Regions from separate parts of the Mesorhizobium sp. genome, predicted to be linked through region 1. Evidence: riboswitches for the same ligand, from Rfam matches in the RefSeq annotation. Region 1 holds a riboswitch; the other holds the start of a gene.

Region 1 (9,862 bases):
GCTCGGCGCCGAACCCTGGCGCGCGGCAATCGCCGTGGCGATGGCTTTGTTCGCGCTCGTCATGCTGGTGGTGCTGTGGCGTCGCGTCGGTCCCGACCTGCGCGTGCCCGTCGGCGTCTACATCGTGGCCATACTGGCCATGGGCGTTTCGGCGCTCACCATGAACAATGCCTGGGTTATCGGCGGCGCCATCCTGTTCATGGCGTCCGACGGGCTGCTGGCCGCCGAAAAGTTCCTGGCGCCCGCCATATCGGGGCATCGTACGTGGATGCGTTACGCCGTCTGGGGGCTGTACTACGCCGCACAGTTGGGTATCACCCTGGGTTTCCTGCTCGGCTAGGACCGTTTCGGCTGCCAGCCCGGCTCGGCCAGTTCGAACGCCGCGAAATCGAAGCCTGGCGCCACGGTGCAGCCGACCAGCGTCCATTCGCCAAGGCTGCGCGCCGACTGCCACCAGCCCGCCGGCACGACGATCTGCGGCCGCTGGCCCGCGGCCAGTTCGCTTCCAAGCACCTGCTCTATGACCTGATTGGCGGCCGGGCCGCCTTCCTCCCACATAGAAAGCGCCAGCGGCGCGCCGGCGTAGAAGTGCCAGATTTCCGCGGCGTCCTTGACGCGGTGCCACGCCGACAGCTGATCCTGCTCCAGCAGGAAATAGATCGCCGTCGAATGGCCGCGCCCCTCGCCGTCGCGAAAGGTTTCCGCATACCAGCCGCCTTCGGGATGCGGCTTCATTCCAAGCGTGGCGATGATTTCGGCGGAATTGGTCATGGCTGTTCCGTTCGTTCGTCTCCCGGAAATCAGAAATTGTCCTTGCGCTTGCGAATCTCGGCGAACACCTCGACATCGCCAGCCTTCTCCATGCCGAGATGCTTGCGGATTGCCGGGTCGTGCCAGCGCAGGAACGGGTTGGTCGACAATTCCTCGCCGATGGTGGTCGGCAGCGTCGGCTTGTTGTCGGCACGCAGGGATTCGATCTTCCTGGTGCGTTCCTTCAATGCCGAATTGCTTGGATCGACCGTCAAGGCGAAGCGGGCGTTGGCCAGTGTATATTCATGGCCGCAATAGATGACGGTGTCGGCCGGAAGGGCAGCGAGCTTCCTGAGCGATTCATACATCACCGGCGGCTTGCATTCGAACAGCCGCCCGCAGCCCAGAGCAAACAGCGTGTCGGCGGTGAAGGCGACTTTCGATGCCGGCAGATGATAGGAGACATGGCCCGCCGTATGCCCGGGCGTGGCAATGACCTCGATCCTCTCGTCGCCGAGATGAATGACCGAACCCTCTTCGACGGTTTCGTCGATGCCGGGTATCTTTGCCTTCTCCGCCTCAGGCCCGACAATGCGCAGCTTGAAGCGCTCCTTCAGGGCCAGGTTGGCCTCGACGTGATCCATGTGGTGGTGGGTGGTCAGGATCATCGTCGGCGTCCAGCCGGTGCGCTTGATAGCTGCAAGTATCGCCTGCTCCTCCGGCGCGTCGATGATCGCGGTCTGGCCGCTTTCGCGGTCATGGATCAGCACGCCGAAATTATCGGTCCGGCACATGAACTGTTCGATTTCGACCGGCATCGCATCTCTCCGTCAGTGCCCCACGCGCTCACTTGGACGCGCAAAGAACGCTCTAAAATCTTTGTCGGCGGCATCGTGCCTTGCGAAATCGAAACCGATTTCGGGGCCAACGCGGGAGTAGACGCAGACATAGGGCGCTGGCAGGCGGATGTCATCCGCAATGTCGGCGGCATCGGGCCGCCTTTGTTGAAACCTGCTGGCATCACGGCTACATCCCTCACATGCATTCCGACATCGTCGATCTTCGCTCCTTCTATTCGACAACGCTCGGCCGGTTCGCCGAGCGTTCGATCACCATGGCGCTGTCCTCGATCTGGGCGACCGTGCCCAACGAAAGGCTCGTGGGCCTGGGCTACACCTTGCCCTGGCTGGAGCGGTTCGGGACAGACGCGGAGCGGGTCTTTGCCTTCATGCCGGCAACGCAAGGCGCCGTGGTCTGGCCGGCAAACGGCCCGGCCGCGACCGCACTCGTCTTTGACGAGGAACTTCCGCTGGTCGATTCCTGTATCGACCGCATGCTGCTGGTCCATTCGCTCGAACATGTCGAAAACCCGCGCGAGACGCTGAACGAGATCTGGCGCGTACTTTCGCCCGCCGGCCGCGTCGTCATCGTCGTGCCAAACCGGCGTGGCGTCTGGGCGCGTTTCGAACATACGCCTTTTGGCAGCGGCCGCCCGTTCTCGCGCGGGCAGCTCACCGAATTGCTGCGTGAGGCAAACTTCACGCCGGCGGCCTGGTCGGACGCGCTGTTCTTCCCGCCGTCCCGGCGGCGCTTCATGATGCAATTCCACAATATACTCGAGCGCGCCGGCCGCCGGTTGTGGCCGATCTTTTCGGGTGTCATCGTTGTCGAGGCGCAAAAGCGCCTCTATCAGGGCGTGCCGGTCGCCCAGCGCGCCTCACGCCGTGTGTTCGTCCCGGTTTTCTCGCCGCACGGCGCCACCCGCCTTGGCCGGGCGCCAGAGGTGGGTGTGCCATCGGTCCGCCGGGTGACGCGTTCGTGATCGTAGCGGCGTCTTGCGCTTCCGGGGTTTTGCCGGCCTATCTGTCGCGCTCGCTGCCCGAGCCGCGCGCGCACCCGACCGCGACCGCTGGCAACGCCGTCAGGATCGCAAGGAATCGCGCCCATGAATGATCAGCCGGACGTCGACGCCAGCGTTCGACCGGCTGCGGCTGCCGTCGAAACCAGCCTGCGCGACCAGGTGGCGACGACCTGGCGTGCCCTTGTCGGATCGCCGGTTCGCAATTGGCTGCTTTGGATGTCGGTTGGCATCATGGCCGTCGTTGTTGCCACGTCGATCGGGCAGGTTCTGCTGAACAGCTGGAACCAACCCTTCTACGACGCGCTCGCGCGGCGCGACATGGCGGCATTCCTGCACCAGCTTCTCGTCTTCGCGGCCATAGCCGGCGGGCTGCTGGTTCTAAATATCGGCCAGACCTGGCTCAACCAGATGTTCCGGCTGAAACTGCGCGAGGCGCTGACGCTGGACCTGATCGACCAGTGGATGCGGCCGGCGCGCGCCTTTCGGCTGGCCAATGCGGGCGCCATCGGCGTCAATCCCGATCAGCGCATGCAGCAGGATGCAGCGCATCTCTCCGATCTTTCGACGGATCTCGGGGTCGGACTGTTGCAGTCGTGCATCCTGCTCGTGTCCTTCGTCGGCGTGCTGTGGCAGCTGTCCTCAGGCTTCGTGTTCCACATCGGAGGCTGGTCGCTGGCGATACCGGGCTACATGGTATGGGCCGCGTTCCTTTATGCCGGCACCGCCTCGTGGCTGAGCTGGCTGGTCGGGCGCCCGCTGATCCGCCTCAACAGCGATCGCTACACACGCGAAGCCGAACTGCGCTCCTCGATGGTGCGCGTCAACGAGAATGTCGATGCCATCGCGCTCTACCACGGCGAAGCCGACGCAAAGCGGCGGCTCGAACTCGACCTTGGCACGGTTCTGGTCGCCATGCGGCGCATCTACACCGCACAGATCAACCTCTCCTGGGTAACCGATACCTATGGCTGGATCACGGTTGTGGCCCCCATCCTGGTCGCTTCGCCGGTCTATTTTTCGGGCGACATCAGCTTTGGCGGGCTGATGATGGCGGTCGGCGCCTTCAATCAGGTCCACTCGTCGTTGCGCTGGTTCGTCAACAACATCGGCAGCATAGCCGATTGGCGCGCCACGCTGATGCGCGTGGCTGATTTCCGCATCGCCCTCGACGAGACGGATGTGCTCCATGACAAGGAAAAGCGCATCGAGGTCGGCGAGAACAAGAACGGTAGCCTGACATTCGAGAAACTTCAGGTGGCCTCGCCTGAAGGATGCACAAAGCTCGCCGACCAACATGTCGAGATACATGTCGGCGATCGTGTCATGATCACGGGCGAGCCGGGCGCCGGCAAGACCCTGTTCTTCCGGGCCATTGCCGGCCTGTGGCCATGGGGAAGCGGGCGGATCGGCCTGCCGGCGGGAGAAACCCTCATATTCGTGCCGCGCGTCCCCTATTTCCCAGCCGGTACGCTGCGTGAAATTCTCGACCACCCGAACGGGACCAAGCCGGCGAGCGATGCCGAGATTTCGGCGGTGCTTGCCGAGATCGGTCTGCAACGGCTGTCTTCGTCGCTCGACCTCGCCAGGCGATGGGACCATGAGCTGGGCGACGACGAACAGCGCTCGCTGGCCTTCGCCAGGCTCGCCTTGCGCCAGCCGAAATGGGTGATCATCGACGAAGCCCTGGACGCCTTCGACGGCCCATCGCTGCGGCGCGTGCTGTCGATGCTGGAAAAGCATCTGAGCGGCGCGGCCATCCTCAATATCGGCCGCGGACAGCACAACAACCAGTTCTTTCCACGCGCCTTGACGATCGTGAAAGATGCGGGCGCACCACCGCTGAAGCCAGCCCGCGTCAGGGCAGGCGCTATCGAACCTCCGCCTCGCGCAGCCGCTGTTCGACGCAAGAAATAGCGGAACTGACTGAGGTTCAAGCCGATGGTGCGTCGCGCGGCGTTACCCGGGATGAGCACGCCGCCGGCGCCGGCCACGACCATGACCGCTCGGCAACATAATCATGCTGATTACCTGTCGAGTAATCGACCGCGCCATGACGGCTCGGCAGATTGCTCGCACGAGGCCGGCTGTACGGCTTCGATCCATCAGGGAGCCAGTCATGACAGCTTACGCCGTTGCCCATATGCGCGAGGTTTCACCCGGGCCGCAGATCGTCGAATATCTGCGGAAGATCGATGCCACGCTACAGCCTTTCGGCGGTCGCTTTATCGTGCATGGCGGCGACGTCGAGGTCGTCGAGAACAGTTGGCCGGGACATCTCATTGTCATCGAGTTTCCCGACAGGGATCATGTGCGCGGATGGTACCATTCGCCCGCCTACCAGGAGATCCTGGCGCTGCGCACGGGCAATTCCCAGTCCGACGTCGTCTTTGCAGATGGCGTCAGCCATCCGCACAAGGCGACTGATGTCCTTGGGTAGCCGCCGGGCCGACAGCGGCCGGTTATCGTCTCAGCAGGAACACCGCCTGCTGGCCGAAGAAATTCCAGAACCACCACGGCATCGACAGGCCGATCTTCTGGCCGCTGGCGTCGAGCGCGGTTGCCTTTTCAACCGTGGCTCCGAGCTCGTCGCACAGATTGACGAAGTCGCGGATGGTGCAGAAGTGGATATTGGGCGTGTCGTACCATGAATAGGGCAGGTCCTTGGTCACCGGCATGCGGCCGTTGAGGAACAATGACAGGCGGACCCGCCAATGGCCGAAATTCGGAAAGGAGACGATCGCGCGCTCGCCGATCCTGAGCAGTTCGTCGAGCACCAGCTTGGGATTGCGGGTTGCCTGCAGGGTCTGTGACAGCACGACGAAATCAAAACCCTTGTCGGGATAGAATTCGAGGTCCTTGTCGGCGTCTCCCTGGATGACGGACAGGCCGCGCGCCACGCATTCGTTGACGCCGCGCTGCGACAGTTCCAGGCCGCGGCCATCGACCTGCTTGGTGTCCTGCAGCAGTTCCAGCAGCGAGCCGTCGCCGGAACCGACGTCGAGCACCCGCGACCGCGGCGGGATGAGGTTGGCGACGACCTCGAGGTCGACGCGCTGTGTGTCGTTGACGCTCATGGCTTGAGCCCTCTTGCCCGCGCGGCCGAGCCGATGAAGCCGTTGATGGCGGCGAAAAGTTCCGGCTCGTCGAGCAGGAAGGCGTCGTGGCCACGATCGGTTTCGATCTCGACGAAGGAAACGGATGCGCCGGCGGCGTTCAGCGCGTGGACGATCGAGCGGCTCTCCTCGGTCGGAAACAGCCAGTCCGAGGTGAAGGAGACCAGGCAGAACTTGGTCTTGGTGCCGGCAAAAGCATCGGCCAGCCGGCCGCCATGGTCGGCGGCAAGGTCGAAATAGTCCATGGCCCGCGTCATGTAGAGATAGGAATTGGCGTCGAAACGGTCGACGAAGGTCATGCCTTGGTGGCGCAAATAGCTTTCGATCTGAAAATCGGCGTCGAAGCCGAAGGTCAGCGCTTCGCGATCCTGCAGGTTGCGACCGAACTTCCGATGCAGGGCCGCTTCCGACAGATAGGTGATGTGGGCGGCCATGCGCGCCACGGCCAGGCCCTTTTCCGGCCGCTTGCCATAGTCGAAATACTTTCCGCCATGCCAATCCGGATCGGCCATCACCGCCTGCCTGCCGACCTCGTGGAAGGCGATGTTCTGCGAGGAATGACGTGCACCGGTGGCGATCGGCAGCGCCGAGAAAACCCGGTCTGAATAGGTTGATGCCCATTCCAGCACCTGCATGCCGCCCATCGAGCCGCCAAGCACGCAAAACAGGGTTTCGATGCCGAAATGTTCGACCAGCATCAGTTGCGCGCGTACCATGTCGGGGATGGTGATGATCGGCAGGTCGAGCCCGTAGGGCTTGCCGGTGGCGGGGTTGGTCGAGGCCGGACCGGTGGAGCCCAGGCAGCCGCCGATGACGTTGGAGCAGATGACGAAGAAGCGGTTGGTGTCGATGATCTTGCCGGGGCCGATCAGCACTTCCCACCAGCCTGGCTTGCCGGTGACGGGATTGGTGTTGGCGACATGCTGGTCGCCGGTCAACGCGTGGCAGACGAGAATGGCGTTGGAGCGCGCATCGTTGAGCGTGCCGTAGGTCTGGTAGGCAATCTGGAACGGCGACAGCACGCTGCCTGCATCGAGCTTGAGCGGCTTGTCGGGGCCGAAGAGCAGCACCGGGCTCGACGGCTGGTCGGCTTCGTTGTTGGTTTTTCCAGCGCGCAGAGCGGCCATCGCATCCATCTCACACTTTGATCCGCATCAGCCTTTCGAGACCGATGCGGTATCCGGCCGGAGCGGACAATAAAAAACCGGCAATGCCGTCGCAAAGCCGGTTACAGGATGCAAACGGCCCTTTAGCAAGTTGTTTAACGTGGCTGCAAGCCGACCGGCCAAATCACCACGGAATCTCATTGCCCTTCTAGAACTCGGCCGCCTTGCCGTCAATGCCGACCGCTGGGCCGACTGCTACACCGACTGCTGGACTGAGCCCTGGCACCACTGCCACCTCTCGACATTGGCGGCCATGGCTTGTATTTCCGCTGCGGCTTCCAGGCGGAAGCGTTCTCGACGGATTTTGCGACATGAGCCAGATATCGGACAAGGCACGTCCAACCCCACGCGCGGGCATCATGGACATCGAGGCCTACGTGCCCGGCAAGAGCGCCGCGCCGGCTGGCGTCGCCAAGGTCTTCAAACTGTCGTCCAACGAGAACCCGCTCGGTCCATCGCCCAAGGCGATCGAGGCCGCGCGGGAGATCGCCGGAAAGCTCGACATCTATCCCGACGGCACCGCAAGGAGACTGCGCGAAGCGATCGCCGAGGTGCATGGCCTCAATGCGCAGAACATCATCTGCTCCAACGGTTCCGACGAGATTCTCGGCTTGTTGGCGCAGACCTATCTCGCGCCGGGCGACGAAGCTGTCTTCACCGAACACGCCTTCATGGTCTACAAGATCTACATCCAGTCGGCGGGTGCGAAGCCGGTCGCGGTCAGGGAGACCGAAGAGCGCGCCGACATCGACGCGATCCTTGCCGCCGTCACGCCGCGCACGAAGATCGTGTTTCTGGCCAACCCAAACAATCCGACCGGCACCTATGTGCCGTTCCAGGAGGTGCGTCGCCTGCATGCCAGCCTGCCCAGGCATGTGCTGCTGGTGCTGGACGCCGCCTATGCCGAATATGTCCGCCGCAACGACTATGAAGCCGGCATCGAGCTGGTCGGCGGCGCCGAGAACGTGGTGATGACCCGCACCTTCTCCAAGATCGGCCTGGGTGGCGCGCGGATCGGCTGGATGTATGCGCCGATGCATATCGTCGACGCGATCAACCGGGTGCGTGGTCCCTTCAATGTCAACGCGACGGCGATCGAGGCCGGCATCGCGGCGATCCGCGACCGCGACCATGTCGAGCGCAGCGTGGCGCACAACGAGACCTGGCTCACATGGCTGAGCGAGGAGTTGACAAAACTTGGGCTGCGGGTGACGCCCAGCGTCGGCAATTTCATCCTCATCCATTTTCCCGACGACCAGAAACATTCGGCGGCGCAGGCGGACGAATACCTGACCGCGCGCGGCTATATCCTGCGGCGCGTTTCCGGCTACGGCTTCCCCAACGCGCTTCGCATGACCGTCGGTACCGAAGAGGCCAATCGCGGCGTTATCGCCGCTCTCACGACATTCCTGAAAAGCTAGAACGCCATGACGTCACCCATGTTTGAAAAGATAGCGCTGGTCGGCATCGGCCTGATCGGCTCTTCGCTGGCGCGTGTCATCCGGCGCGAGGGCCTGGCTGGCCATGTCGCCATTTCGACACGCAGCACCGCGACGCTGGCGCGGGCGAAAGAACTGGGGCTGGGCGATTCCTACACCACGGATGCGGAGGAAGCGGTCCGCGATGCCGACCTGGTCATCGTCTCGGTGCCGGTCGGCTCGTCCGGCGCTGTCGCCGAGGAAATCGCGCCGGCGCTGAAGCCCGGCGCCATTCTCACCGATGTCGGCTCGACCAAGGCGTCGGTCATCGCGCAGATGCAGCCCTATGTGCCGGCGGGCGTGCATTTCATCCCGGGGCATCCGCTGGCGGGTACGGAAAAATCGGGTCCCGACGCGGGCTTTGCCGATCTCTTCGACAACCGCTGGTGCATCTTCACGCCGCTTCCCGACACCGACCCTGAAGCGCTGGAGCGGCTGTCGGAGTTCTGGCGCCGCTGCGGCTCCAACATCGACACGATGGATCCCCAGCACCACGACATGACGCTGGCCATCGTCTCGCATCTGCCGCATATCATCGCCTACAACATCGTCGGCACGGCTGACGATCTGGAGTCGGTGACCAAGTCCGAAGTCATCAAATACTCGGCCTCCGGTTTCCGCGACTTCACCCGTCTCGCCGCTTCCGATCCGACCATGTGGCGCGATGTCTGCCTGCACAACAAGGACGCCATCCTCGAAATGCTGGCGCGGTTCTCGGAGGATCTGGCTTCGCTGCAGCGGGCCATCCGCTGGGGCGACGGCGAGAAGCTGTTCGACCTGTTCACCCGCACCCGTGCGATACGACGGTCGATCATCGATGCCGGCCAGGACATCGACGTTCCCGATTTCGGCCGCCAGGCGGTCGAACATCCGGCCAAGGGCTAGGCCTGTCCAGCAGGCCAGTGTTCGGCGACCATCGCCAGCGTTTCGGCCCTGTCCGGTGCGCCCAGCCTGCCGCCGAAGCGCAGACATTTGAGCGCGGCCGCGGCGCTGGCGAAACGCAGCGCCTGCTCGATCGGTATCGCCTCCGCCAGCCCGACGGCGAAGGCGCCGTGGAAGACATCGCCGGCGGCCAGCGTGTCGACTGCCTTGATCCGTGGCGCGGGGACATGGCGAGGTGATCCCGCCGCCCTGTCAAACCACCAGGTTCCCGCCGCGCCGCCCGTAATAGCCACGAAGGCGTCTGTTCGGGATGCCAGATCGTTGCAGGTGGACTCCAGATCCAGCGCCTGGCCGCAGATGATGCGTGCCGCCGGTTCGGAGGCGACAATGTGGGAAGCCAGCGGCAACAGCTGCTCCAGCACGGCCAGCGGCGCGGTATCGGCATCGAGGATCGCCGGCCGGCCGATGGCGCGCGCCGCCTTCAAGGCAAGTGCCGCCGCGCCCGGCCAGCGCACGTCGACCAGCACCGCATCGAACGCCGTTAGATCGGCGACCGGGAGCGCCCCTGGGGCCGCTTGGGCACGGATGTCGTAGAAAGGCACGATGATGCGC
Region 2 (9,862 bases), 1.8 Mb from region 1:
GGAGGGCTTGTCGCGTGCCTTACGCGACGTTTTCGTTGACTTCATGACCGAAAAACACGATAAGCCGCAAAGGCCGCCGCTTTGGCGGCTTTTTTGATTTTCCGGTACCGGAGACGCATATAATGAGCGGTTCGGCGCTTTTCGAGACCTTTGCTCGGGCTCCCCTGGCTTTTGACCGTGGGGAGGGCACGTGGCTGATCACCGACGCGGGCGAGCGATATCTCGATTTCGCGGGTGGCATCGCCGTGAATTCGCTGGGCCACGGCCATCCGCATCTGGTCGCCGCACTCACCGAGCAGGCCGCCAAGCTCTGGCACGTCTCCAACCTTTATGAAATTCCCGGACAAAGCCGGTTGGGCGAGCGTCTGGCGGATGCCACCTTCGCCGACAAGGTGTTCTTTACCAATTCCGGCGCCGAGGCGCTGGAATGCGCGATCAAGACGGCGCGGCGCTACCATTTCGTCAAGGGCCATCCCGAACGCTTCCGCGTCATCACTTTCGAAGGCGCCTTCCATGGCCGCACGCTGGCGACCATAGCGGCCGGCGGCCAGTACAAGTATCTGGAGGGATTCGGACCCAAGGTCGAAGGTTTCGACCAGGTCGGCTTTGATGACATCGACGCCGCCGAAAAGGCGATCACGCCGGAAACGGCGGCGATCCTGATCGAGCCGGTGCAAGGCGAGGGCGGTATTCGCCCGGTGCCCACCCAGTCGCTGAAGCGGCTGCGGCAGCTTTGCGACCAGCACGGCCTGCTGCTGATCTACGACGAAGTCCAGTGTGGCATCGGCCGTACCGGAAAGCTGTTCGCGCATGAATGGTCAGGCGTCACGCCAGACATCATGGCGATCGCCAAGGGTATCGGCGGCGGCTTCCCGATGGGCGCTTGTCTCGCCACCGATGAAGCGGCTGTCGGTATGACGGCTGGCGTGCACGGCACCACTTTCGGCGGCAATCCGCTCGCCATGGCTGTCGGCAATGCCGTGCTCGACGTGGTGCTGGAAGATGGCTTCCTCGAGGATGTCCAGCGCAAGGCGCTTCTGATGAAGCAGGGTCTGGCGGCCATAGCCGATGAGTTTCCCGAGGTCATCGAGGGCATCAGGGGTTCTGGCCTGATGCTTGGCCTCAAATGTGCCATGCCCAACACCAAGGTGAACATGGCGTTGCGCGATCATCACCTGCTGGCGGTTCCGGCCGGCGACAATGTCATTCGTTTGTTGCCGCCGCTCACCGTTACCGATGCCGAGATCCACGAAGCGTTGGAGCGCATACGCGCCGGCGCGAAGGGGCTGTCAGAGGCCATCGACGCGGCCGCCGCGAAGTAAGCCCGGAACCATTCCAGATGTCACTTCGCCATTTTACCGATCTTTCCGCCGTTTCCGAAGGCGATTTGCGTTTCATGCTGGACGATGCGGTGGCGCGAAAGGCACGCCTGAAGGCCGGCGAGCGGACCAGGCCGCTCGAAGGCAAGGTGCTGGCCATGATCTTCGACAAGCCGTCGACGCGCACCCGGGTGTCCTTCGACGTCGGCATGCGCCAGCTTGGCGGCGAGACCATCATGCTGACCGGCACCGAGATGCAGCTTGGCCGCTCGGAAACCATCGCCGACACCGCCAAGGTGCTGTCGCGCTATGTCGATGCCATCATGATCCGAACCACATCGCATGAGCGCCTGATGGAGCTGACCGAGAACGCCACCATCCCGGTCATCAACGGGCTGACCGATGATACGCATCCATGCCAGCTGATGGCCGATATCATGACCTTCGAGGAGCATCGCGGCCCGGTTGCCGGCAAGACCATTGCCTGGACCGGTGACGGCAACAATGTGCTGCACTCGCTGCTGGAAGCCTCGGCGCGGTTCCGCTTCAATCTCAACGTCGCCGTGCCGGAAGGCAGCGAGCCGGCGCAGAAGCATGTCGACTGGTCGAAGGCGCATGGCGGCAAGCTGCATTTCACCCGTTCGCCCGAGGAAGCCGTCGACCAGGCCGACTGCGTCGTTACCGACTGCTGGGTGTCGATGGGTCAGGAGCATCGCGCCCGCGGCCACAACGTGTTCTCGCCTTACCAGGTCAATGCCAAGCTGATGGCCCATGCCAAGCCGGACGCGCTTTTCATGCACTGCCTGCCGGCGCATCGCGGCGAGGAGGTGACCGACGAGGTCATCGACGGTCCCCATTCGGTGGTGTTCGACGAAGCCGAGAACCGGCTCCACGCCCAGAAGGCGGTGCTTGCCTGGTGCCTCGGCGCTTGATCTCCGGAGGTGTGATGCCTATTTGCGGCGCATCACGCAAAACAAGCGCGTTTCGACGCATGCTCCCGACAGGGCGGCATGGCCGCGCCCTGGAGCATTGTCATGTTGGAAACCCATCAATTGTCTGAACATCAACCCAAGCTCGGCGAATTCGGCTATGCCGGTGACGACCATGTCGTGCCGTTCGAGGTCGGTCCGCTCGACGTGCGTGGCCGCACCGTCCAGCTCGGACCGATGCTTGACGCCATTCTCACGCGCCACGACTATCCCGAGCCTGTCGCCCGCCTGCTGGCGGAAGCCTGCGTGCTGACGGTGTTGCTCGGCACATCGCTCAAATTCGAAGGCAAGTTCATCCTTCAGACCCGTACCGACGGGCCAGTCGATATGCTGGTCGCGGATTTTTCCACGCCCTCGGCGCTACGCGCCTATGCGCGCTTCGATGCTGATCGGCTTGAAGCGCTCGTCGCGGCAGGCGAAACGTCGCAGCAGACGCTCCTCGGCAGCGGCGTTCTGGCGCTGACCATCGACCAGGGCGCTCATACGCAGCGCTATCAGGGCATCGTCCAGCTCGATGGCGAAACGCTGGAGGATGCGGCACGCACCTATTTCCGTCAGTCGGAGCAGATCCCGACCGATGTCAGGCTATCGGTTGCGAAGCTGTTGACGCCCGGCGTCGGCGGCGCGCGCGAGCAGTGGCGCGCCGGCGGCATCCTGGCGCAGTTCCTGCCGCAGTCGCCCGAGCGCATGCGCGTTCCGGATCTGCCTGGCGGTGACGGCGATCCGCGTGAGGAAGTCCACGATCCCGTCGACAATTCTTGGCAGGAGTTGCTTGCGTTGCTCGGCACGATCGAGCCGACAGAACTGATCGACCCGACCATCGGGGCCGAGCGCTTGCTTTATCGGCTGTTCCACGAGCATGGCGTGCGCGTGTTCGGCGGCGTCCCGGTCGACGATCAGTGCTCGTGCTCCAGGGACAAGATCCGCGGCATCCTCGAGGGCTTCTCGGCGCAGGAGATCAAGGAAAGCACCGAGGATGGCGGCATCCATGTCGCCTGCGAATTCTGCTCGAAGCAATATGACTTCGATCCGGCGGAATTCACGGCGCGGTAAAGGAGCCGCCTTCTCCCCGTTTCACGGGGAGAAGGAGCCCGCAGGGCGGATGACGGGCCGCGCCAACGCTTCCGCGATGGTTGTTGTTCAATTTACCGTCCGCCGCGTTCCCGGCAGGTCGAGCGAGAAGGCGGGGATGGCGATGTCAAACGTCTCGCCGCGCTTGTTGCGCATCGTGTAGTGCCCGACCATGATGCCGGATGGCGTCGAGAGCGGGCAGCCCGAAGTGTATTGATAGCTGTCGCCCGGATTGAGTTCGGGCTGGTCGCCGACCACGCCGGCTCCGCTGACCTCCTCGACCCGGCCGGTTCCGTCCGTGATGCGCCAGTAGCGTGACAACAACTGCACGAATTCATCGGACTGGTTGTCGATCGTTATCTGATAGCCCCAGACGTAGCGGTTCTCGGAGGGCTCGGAGCGCTCCTCCAGATAGAACGGCCTGACCTGCACTTCGATGTTGCGCGTTACGGCGCTGTACATGGGCTACTCCAAAACAATCCGGCAACTTTCGGGTTCTCGCCTGGCCTGGTCAATGGCGCGTATCCGGTTCTTACCAGCCTTGAAGGGCAGGTGCCGACAAACAATGTCATTTAAGTGACACATGACAGTGATGGTGTGCTCGGGATTGTGCCGGGCGACTCAGCGCTCTGTCGACCTGTTGGAAACGGCCCTCAAGTGGTCGGTTTTTCTGGAGTGACCAGATCTCGATGGAACTGACACTCATCGCTGCCCCGCTTTCCGCCGCCCTCATCCTTGCAAATCTTGCGAGTATCGTGCTCGCCTCGCTCCAGCTGAAGCGGCGCGGGACCATCGCGCCGCCAGCCGGCATGGCTCCCACGGTCTCGATCGTCATTCCGGCGCGTGGTGTCGAGCCCTTCACCGAAGAGACTTTGGAGCGCGCCTTCTCGCTCGACTGGCCGCATTATGAGCTTGTCTTCTGCGTCGCCCAGGCCGACGATCCTGTGGTCGGCTTGATCAGACAAGCCATCGCCCGCTTTCCGGATGTGCCTGCCAGGCTGCTTTTCGGTGACGACCGCATCAGCGGCAACCCCAAGCTCAACAATTGCGTCAAGGGCTGGGAAGCGGCACGCCACGAATGGGTGATCCTTGCCGATTCGAACGTCCTGATGCCCAGGGACTACGTGCAGCACCTGATGTCGGCATGGGGGCCTGGAACCGGCCTCGTCTGCTCGACACCGATAGGATCTCGTCCCGACGGCTTCTGGGCCGAGGTCGAATGCGCGTTTCTCAACACGCTGCAGGCGCGCTGGCAGTATGCCGGCGAGGCGATTGGCCTTGGCTTCGCCCAGGGCAAGAGCATGTTGTGGAACAAGCCCCTGCTCGATGCCAATGGCGGCATTCGGGCGCTTGCGGCCGAGATCGCGGAAGATGCCGCGGCGACCAAGCTGGTGAACGGGCTCGGCCTGCGCGTCAATCTGGTGGCCGCGCCCTTCGAGCAGCCGTTGGGCCGGCGCACGCTGGGCGAGATTTGGTCGCGCCAGGCGCGTTGGGCGCGGCTGCGCCGTGTGACGTTCCCGCTGTTCTTCGCGCCCGAAATATTGACCGGCGTGGCCGTGCCGCTGCTGCTCGCGCTGGCCGCCGCCGCTGGCGCTGGATGGAGCCTGCCGTTGACGGCCGCCGCCCTGCTGGCGGCAGCCTACCTTCCGGAATGCGCCTTGGCTTTCGCCAAGGGTTGGTACATCTCATGGCGGACCATCCCGGCCATGATGGCGCGGGACTGCATCCTGCCGGCCATGTGGGTGCGCGGATGGGTCGGCGGCGCCGTCGACTGGCGCGGCAATGCCATGACGATCGGCACCAAGGCCACCGAGCTGGAAGAAACGCCGTCCGGGGCCTGAAAGCAGCGGGCGGTACTGCCCGTGCGCTTACTTCACCGACTTCAGCGCCTGCTCGATATCCTCCAGCAGATCGTCGGCGTCCTCGAGACCGACCGACAGGCGCAGCGTGCCAGGCCCTATGCCCAGTTCGGCGCGCGCCTCGTCGCTCAGGTTCTTGTGCGTCGTGGTGGCCGGATGGGTGATCAGGCTCTTCGAGTCGCCTAGATTGTTCGAGATCAGCACGATGTCGAGCGCGTTCTGCAGGGCGAAAGCCGCCTGCTTGCCGCCCTTGACGTCGAGACAGATCAGCGTCGAGCCACCCGACATCTGCTTCTTGACGATATCGGCCTGCGGATGGTCGGCCCGGCCCGGATAGATGACCCGAGCGATTTCCGGCCTTTCGGCGAGGAAGTCGGCGATACGGCCTGCACTTTCGGTCTGCTGGCGCACGCGCAGCGGCAGCGTCTCCAGGCCCTTCAGCAGCGTCCAGGCATTGAAGGGCGACAGGCTGGGGCCGGTATGGCGGAAATAGTCGTGCAGGTTCTCGTCGATCCACTTCTTGTCCGACAGGATGACGCCGCCGAGGCAGCGGCCCTGGCCGTCTATGTGCTTGGTCGCCGAATAGACGACGATGTGGGCGCCGAGTTGCAGCGGTTTCTGTTGCAGCGGCGTGGCGAAGACATTGTCGACGACGAGCCGCGCGCCGATCGAATTGGCCAGCGAGGCGACGGCGGCGATATCGACCACCTCCAATGTCGGATTTGTTGGGCTCTCCAAGAAGAACAGCTTGGTGTTCGGCCTGACCGCTTGTTCCCAATTTGCGATGTCGGTACCGTCGACAAGCGTCGCTTCGATGCCGTATCGCGGCGCCAGCGTCTCGACCACCCAGCGGCAGGAGCCGAACAGTGCGCGCGCCGCCACGATGTGATCGCCGGCCTTGACGCTGCACAGAAGGGCCGCGGTCACCGCCGCCATTCCCGACGACGTGGCGCGCGCATCCTCGGCGCCTTCCAGCGCGCACATGCGCTTCTCGAACATGTCGACGGTCGGATTGGCGTATCGCGAATAGATGAAACCGGGTTCCTCGCCCTTGAATCGGGCTTCCGCCGCCTGCGCCGTTTCGTAAACGTAGCCTTGGGTCAGGTATATCGCCTCGGAGGTTTCACCGAAGCCGGAACGCAAGGTCCCGCTATGCACGAGTGCCGTCTGAGGCTTCCAGTTGCGCTTGTTGGTGCTCATCGCTTTTGTTCCAGACACAAAAAAACCGGCCGCGAAAGTCGCAACCGGTCCATACGGCCTTGCGGCCAACGGTCCTTTAGCGACTTGTTTAACGTGGCTGCAAGCCGACCGGCCAAATCACCACGGGATAACGACCCTTTAGACCCGCGCCGCGCTTGCGTCAATTGCCGGCTTCATTAAGAGGTTTGTACCAGCGGCTAAGGAGCAGAGCCTTGCGGCAGACAGGCATTCTTCCAGATCAGGATATTTCGGCGCTGTTCCAGTCGGGTGCGCTCACCTCGTCGCGCCCTCTGGATGTCGACCAGATCCAGCCGGCGAGCCTTGACCTGAGGCTAGGGGACAAGGCCTGGCGGGTGCGGGCTTCGTTCCTGCCCGGTCCCAATCACAAGGTCTCGGAAAAGCTCGACCGGCTAAAGCTGCACGAGATCAGCCTGGCAGAAGGCGCGGTGCTGGAAACGGGCTGCGTCTACATAGTGCCGCTGCTGGAGAGCCTGGCGCTTCCCGCCGACATTTCCGCTTCGGCCAATCCCAAGAGTTCGACGGGCCGACTGGACATCTTCACACGCGTCATGACTGATCGCGGCCACGAGTTCGACAAGATCGCCGCCGGCTATAACGGCCCGCTCTACCTGGAGGTAAGCCCTCGCACGTTCCCGATCGTGCTGCGCACCGGTTCGCGTCTGTCGCAGATACGCTTCCGCACCGGCAATGCGCTGCTGTCCGAGGCCGAGTTGCACGACCTGCATCGCAACGAGATGCTGGTCGCGACCGATCCGCCCAACATCTCCGGTGGTGGCATAGCGCTGTCGATCGACCTCAACGGTGACAAGGACGGTCTTGTCGGGTATCGCGGAAAGCATCACACGGGGCTGGTCGATGTCGACAAGCGCGCCGCGCAGGAGGTCGTCGATTTCTGGGAGCCGATCCATAAGAGCGGCGCCGGTGAACTCGTACTCGATCCCGATGAGTTCTACATCCTCGTCAGCCAGGAAGCGGTGCATGTGCCGCCGCTCTACGCTGCCGAAATGACGCCCTTCGACCCTCTGGTCGGCGAATTCCGCGTTCACTATGCCGGCTTCTTCGATCCGGGGTTTGGCCATTCGGCGGCCGGCGGCACCGGAAGCCGGGCCGTGCTCGAAGTGCGCAGCCATGAAGTGCCGTTCATCCTCGACCATGGGCAGATTGTCGGCAGACTGGTCTACGAACACATGCTGAAGCGGCCGCAGGCGCTCTACGGCACCGATCTCGGCTCCAACTACCAGGCGCAGGGCCTGAAACTCTCCAAGCACTTTCGCTCGGCGCGCTGACGCTGATGTCGTGAAGTTTCCGCGTTCAGCCGCGAAAGAGAGATTCTTTTGCGGCGCCAAGGCAGCCATGGAGCCCACCGATAAAGCGCAGTTCGCGTACGGTGAGGCGCTTCCTGCCCCAAAATCCTTTGGTTTGTTTCTCGTCGTCGAGCAAAGCGTTTGTGCCGGACTTCAAGGGGAACAGTTGCTTGTCGAGGCATCCGAAGACATAGGCTTTAGCGGAGTCGATGCCGCAGGCCTTGGCATTCCCGTCGAGTTTGTCGGCAGGTAGCGCGGAAGTTATGCGGTCCGCATTGCGCATAAGAAAGTTCACTTGCGTCTTCGAGTAACCGGTGGCCAGAAGCCGGCGGGTCATTGCCGACTGGGCTTCATGATAGGATTTCGGGCTGCAGCGCTGCGCGCCGTAAGCCATCGAGGAAGAACAGGCAAAGGCAAGCGCCAAGCCGGTGACCACAATAGCAAGCCGTCCCCGGTTCGTTTCCTTGCCCAACATTCCAGTCTCTCGTTACAGCGCCCTCACCGCCACCTTCACCGGCTGCTCGATCTCGAGCGGATTGCGTAGCGGCAAGCCGAAATCCTTGGCTTCGATCTCGAACACGTCGCCGGCTTCTGTGGTGATGCCGTCGGCGAAGGACAATGTCGCCGTGCCGAACATGTGCACGTGCACGTCGCCCGGCTGACGGAACGCCGAATATTTGAAGTGGTGATGTTCCAGGTTGGCGATCGTGTGCGACATGTTCGTTTCTCCCGACAGAAAGGGCTTTTCCCAAAGCACCGAGCCATCGCGATAGATGCGCGATGCGCCACGGATATCCGTTGGCAGATCGCCGATCAGGATTTCAGGTCCGAAAGAGGCGTTGCGCAGCTTTGAATGAGCGAGGAACAGATAGTTCACGCGCTCGGTAACGTGGTCCGAGAACTCGTTCGACAGCGTGAAGCCGATGCGGAATGGCGCGCCGTCGTCGCCGATGACGTAAATGCCGGCCACTTCCGGCTCCTCGCCGGCATCCTTGGCGAAGGCGGGCGAGAGGAGTGCGGCGCCGGGTGCAACCGCCATCGTGCCGTTGCCCTTGTAGAACCATTCAGGCTGGACCCCGACCTCGCCCTTGGCTGGCTTGCCCCCCTCCAGTCCCATGCGGAACATCTTCATGGAATCGGTAAGCTGTTCCTCGCCATCCTTGAGCTTCTTATGCATGGAATCGCGGGTCGCCGCGGAGCCGAGATGCGTCAGTCCGGTTCCGGTAAGGTGCAGGTGCGCGGGGTCAGGATGGTTGATGGGCGACAACAGCCGCCCCTTTTTGTATGCGGCGTCGAGGTCGACCGTCTCGCCATATCCCTTGCGTTCGATCAGCGCGACGAGCCCGGTGCCGGTGCGCGCGGCCTCCATGGCCAGAGAATAGACGCTGCGGGCGCCGTTGATGACCCGGGTCTTGCCGCCGGTACGGGCGACAACGCGGATTGTCTCGGCGTCGTCAAGGATCTGGGAGATCAGCATGATGAATCCTCTCAAGTGTAGTGGGCCGACCTGCCTGTCTGACAAGCCTTCTCCATCGTCGCTCGGACCTTGTCCGCGCCACGGGTTAAACTCTCTGTCCGGATTGCGCTCGCGGTGCTTGGTCCCTGGAGGGATTGTCCAGGCCGGCTATTTGCCGGCGATGCCGCGATGTGACCCGTACGCTGCCTGCTTTCTCTGGACCTCAGCCCTTGTTCTTGTTGTAGACGTCGAAGATCACAGCGCCCAGCAGGACAAGGCCCTTGACCACCTGCTGCCAATCGACGTTGACGCCCATGATCGACATGCCGTTGTTCATCACGCCCATGATGAAGCCGCCGACCACGGCGCCGATGACCTGGCCGACGCCGCCCATCGCCGAGGCGCCGCCGATGAACACGGCGGCGATGACGTCGAGCTCCGAGCCCAGACCCGCCGCCGGCACCGCCTGGCCAAGCCGCGCCGCGATGATCAGACCACCGAGCGCCGACAACACGCCCATGTTGATGAAAACCAGAAGCGTGAGCCGTTCGGTATTGATGCCCGACAACTGAGCCGCCTTCGGGTTGCCGCCCATCGCGTAGATGCGGCGGCCGATCGTCATCCGCTTGGTGACGAAGACGAA

The links. Region 1 has a riboswitch for S-adenosylmethionine ahead of metX (homoserine O-acetyltransferase MetX). Riboswitches for the same ligand answer to the same signal wherever they lie in the genome.
Region 2: it holds a riboswitch for S-adenosylmethionine, as region 1 does, so the genes downstream of both, ACO07C_RS12755 (O-succinylhomoserine sulfhydrylase) here and metX (homoserine O-acetyltransferase MetX) in region 1, are expected to answer to the same signal.

What each region holds. Positions count from the first base shown of each region.
Region 1 is NZ_OZ245860.1:4,419,869-4,429,730, forward strand. Features, by position in the region: gene ACO07C_RS21095 (lysoplasmalogenase) at 1-340, shown strand, start outside; gene ACO07C_RS21100 (cupin domain-containing protein) at 337-771, opposite strand; gene gloB (hydroxyacylglutathione hydrolase) at 801-1,568, opposite strand; gene ACO07C_RS21110 (class I SAM-dependent methyltransferase) at 1,790-2,572, shown strand; gene ACO07C_RS21115 (ABC transporter ATP-binding protein/permease) at 2,696-4,525, shown strand; gene ACO07C_RS21120 (DUF1330 domain-containing protein) at 4,728-5,048, shown strand; gene metW (methionine biosynthesis protein MetW) at 5,071-5,685, opposite strand; gene metX (homoserine O-acetyltransferase MetX) at 5,682-6,851, opposite strand; SAM riboswitch at 6,954-7,031, opposite strand; gene hisC (histidinol-phosphate transaminase) at 7,202-8,311, shown strand; gene ACO07C_RS21140 (prephenate/arogenate dehydrogenase family protein) at 8,318-9,253, shown strand; gene ACO07C_RS21145 (sugar kinase) at 9,250-9,862, opposite strand, start outside.
Region 2 is NZ_OZ245860.1:2,665,602-2,675,463, reverse strand. Features, by position in the region: gene ACO07C_RS12780 (aspartate aminotransferase family protein) at 123-1,322, shown strand; gene argF (ornithine carbamoyltransferase) at 1,340-2,251, shown strand; gene ACO07C_RS12770 (Hsp33 family molecular chaperone) at 2,330-3,361, shown strand; gene apaG (Co2+/Mg2+ efflux protein ApaG) at 3,449-3,841, opposite strand; gene ACO07C_RS12760 (ceramide glucosyltransferase) at 4,069-5,220, shown strand; gene ACO07C_RS12755 (O-succinylhomoserine sulfhydrylase) at 5,248-6,438, opposite strand; SAM riboswitch at 6,495-6,572, opposite strand; gene ACO07C_RS12750 (2'-deoxycytidine 5'-triphosphate deaminase) at 6,651-7,745, shown strand; gene ACO07C_RS12745 (hypothetical protein) at 7,771-8,238, opposite strand; gene araD1 (AraD1 family protein) at 8,251-9,240, opposite strand; gene mmsB (multiple monosaccharide ABC transporter permease) at 9,443-9,862, opposite strand, start outside.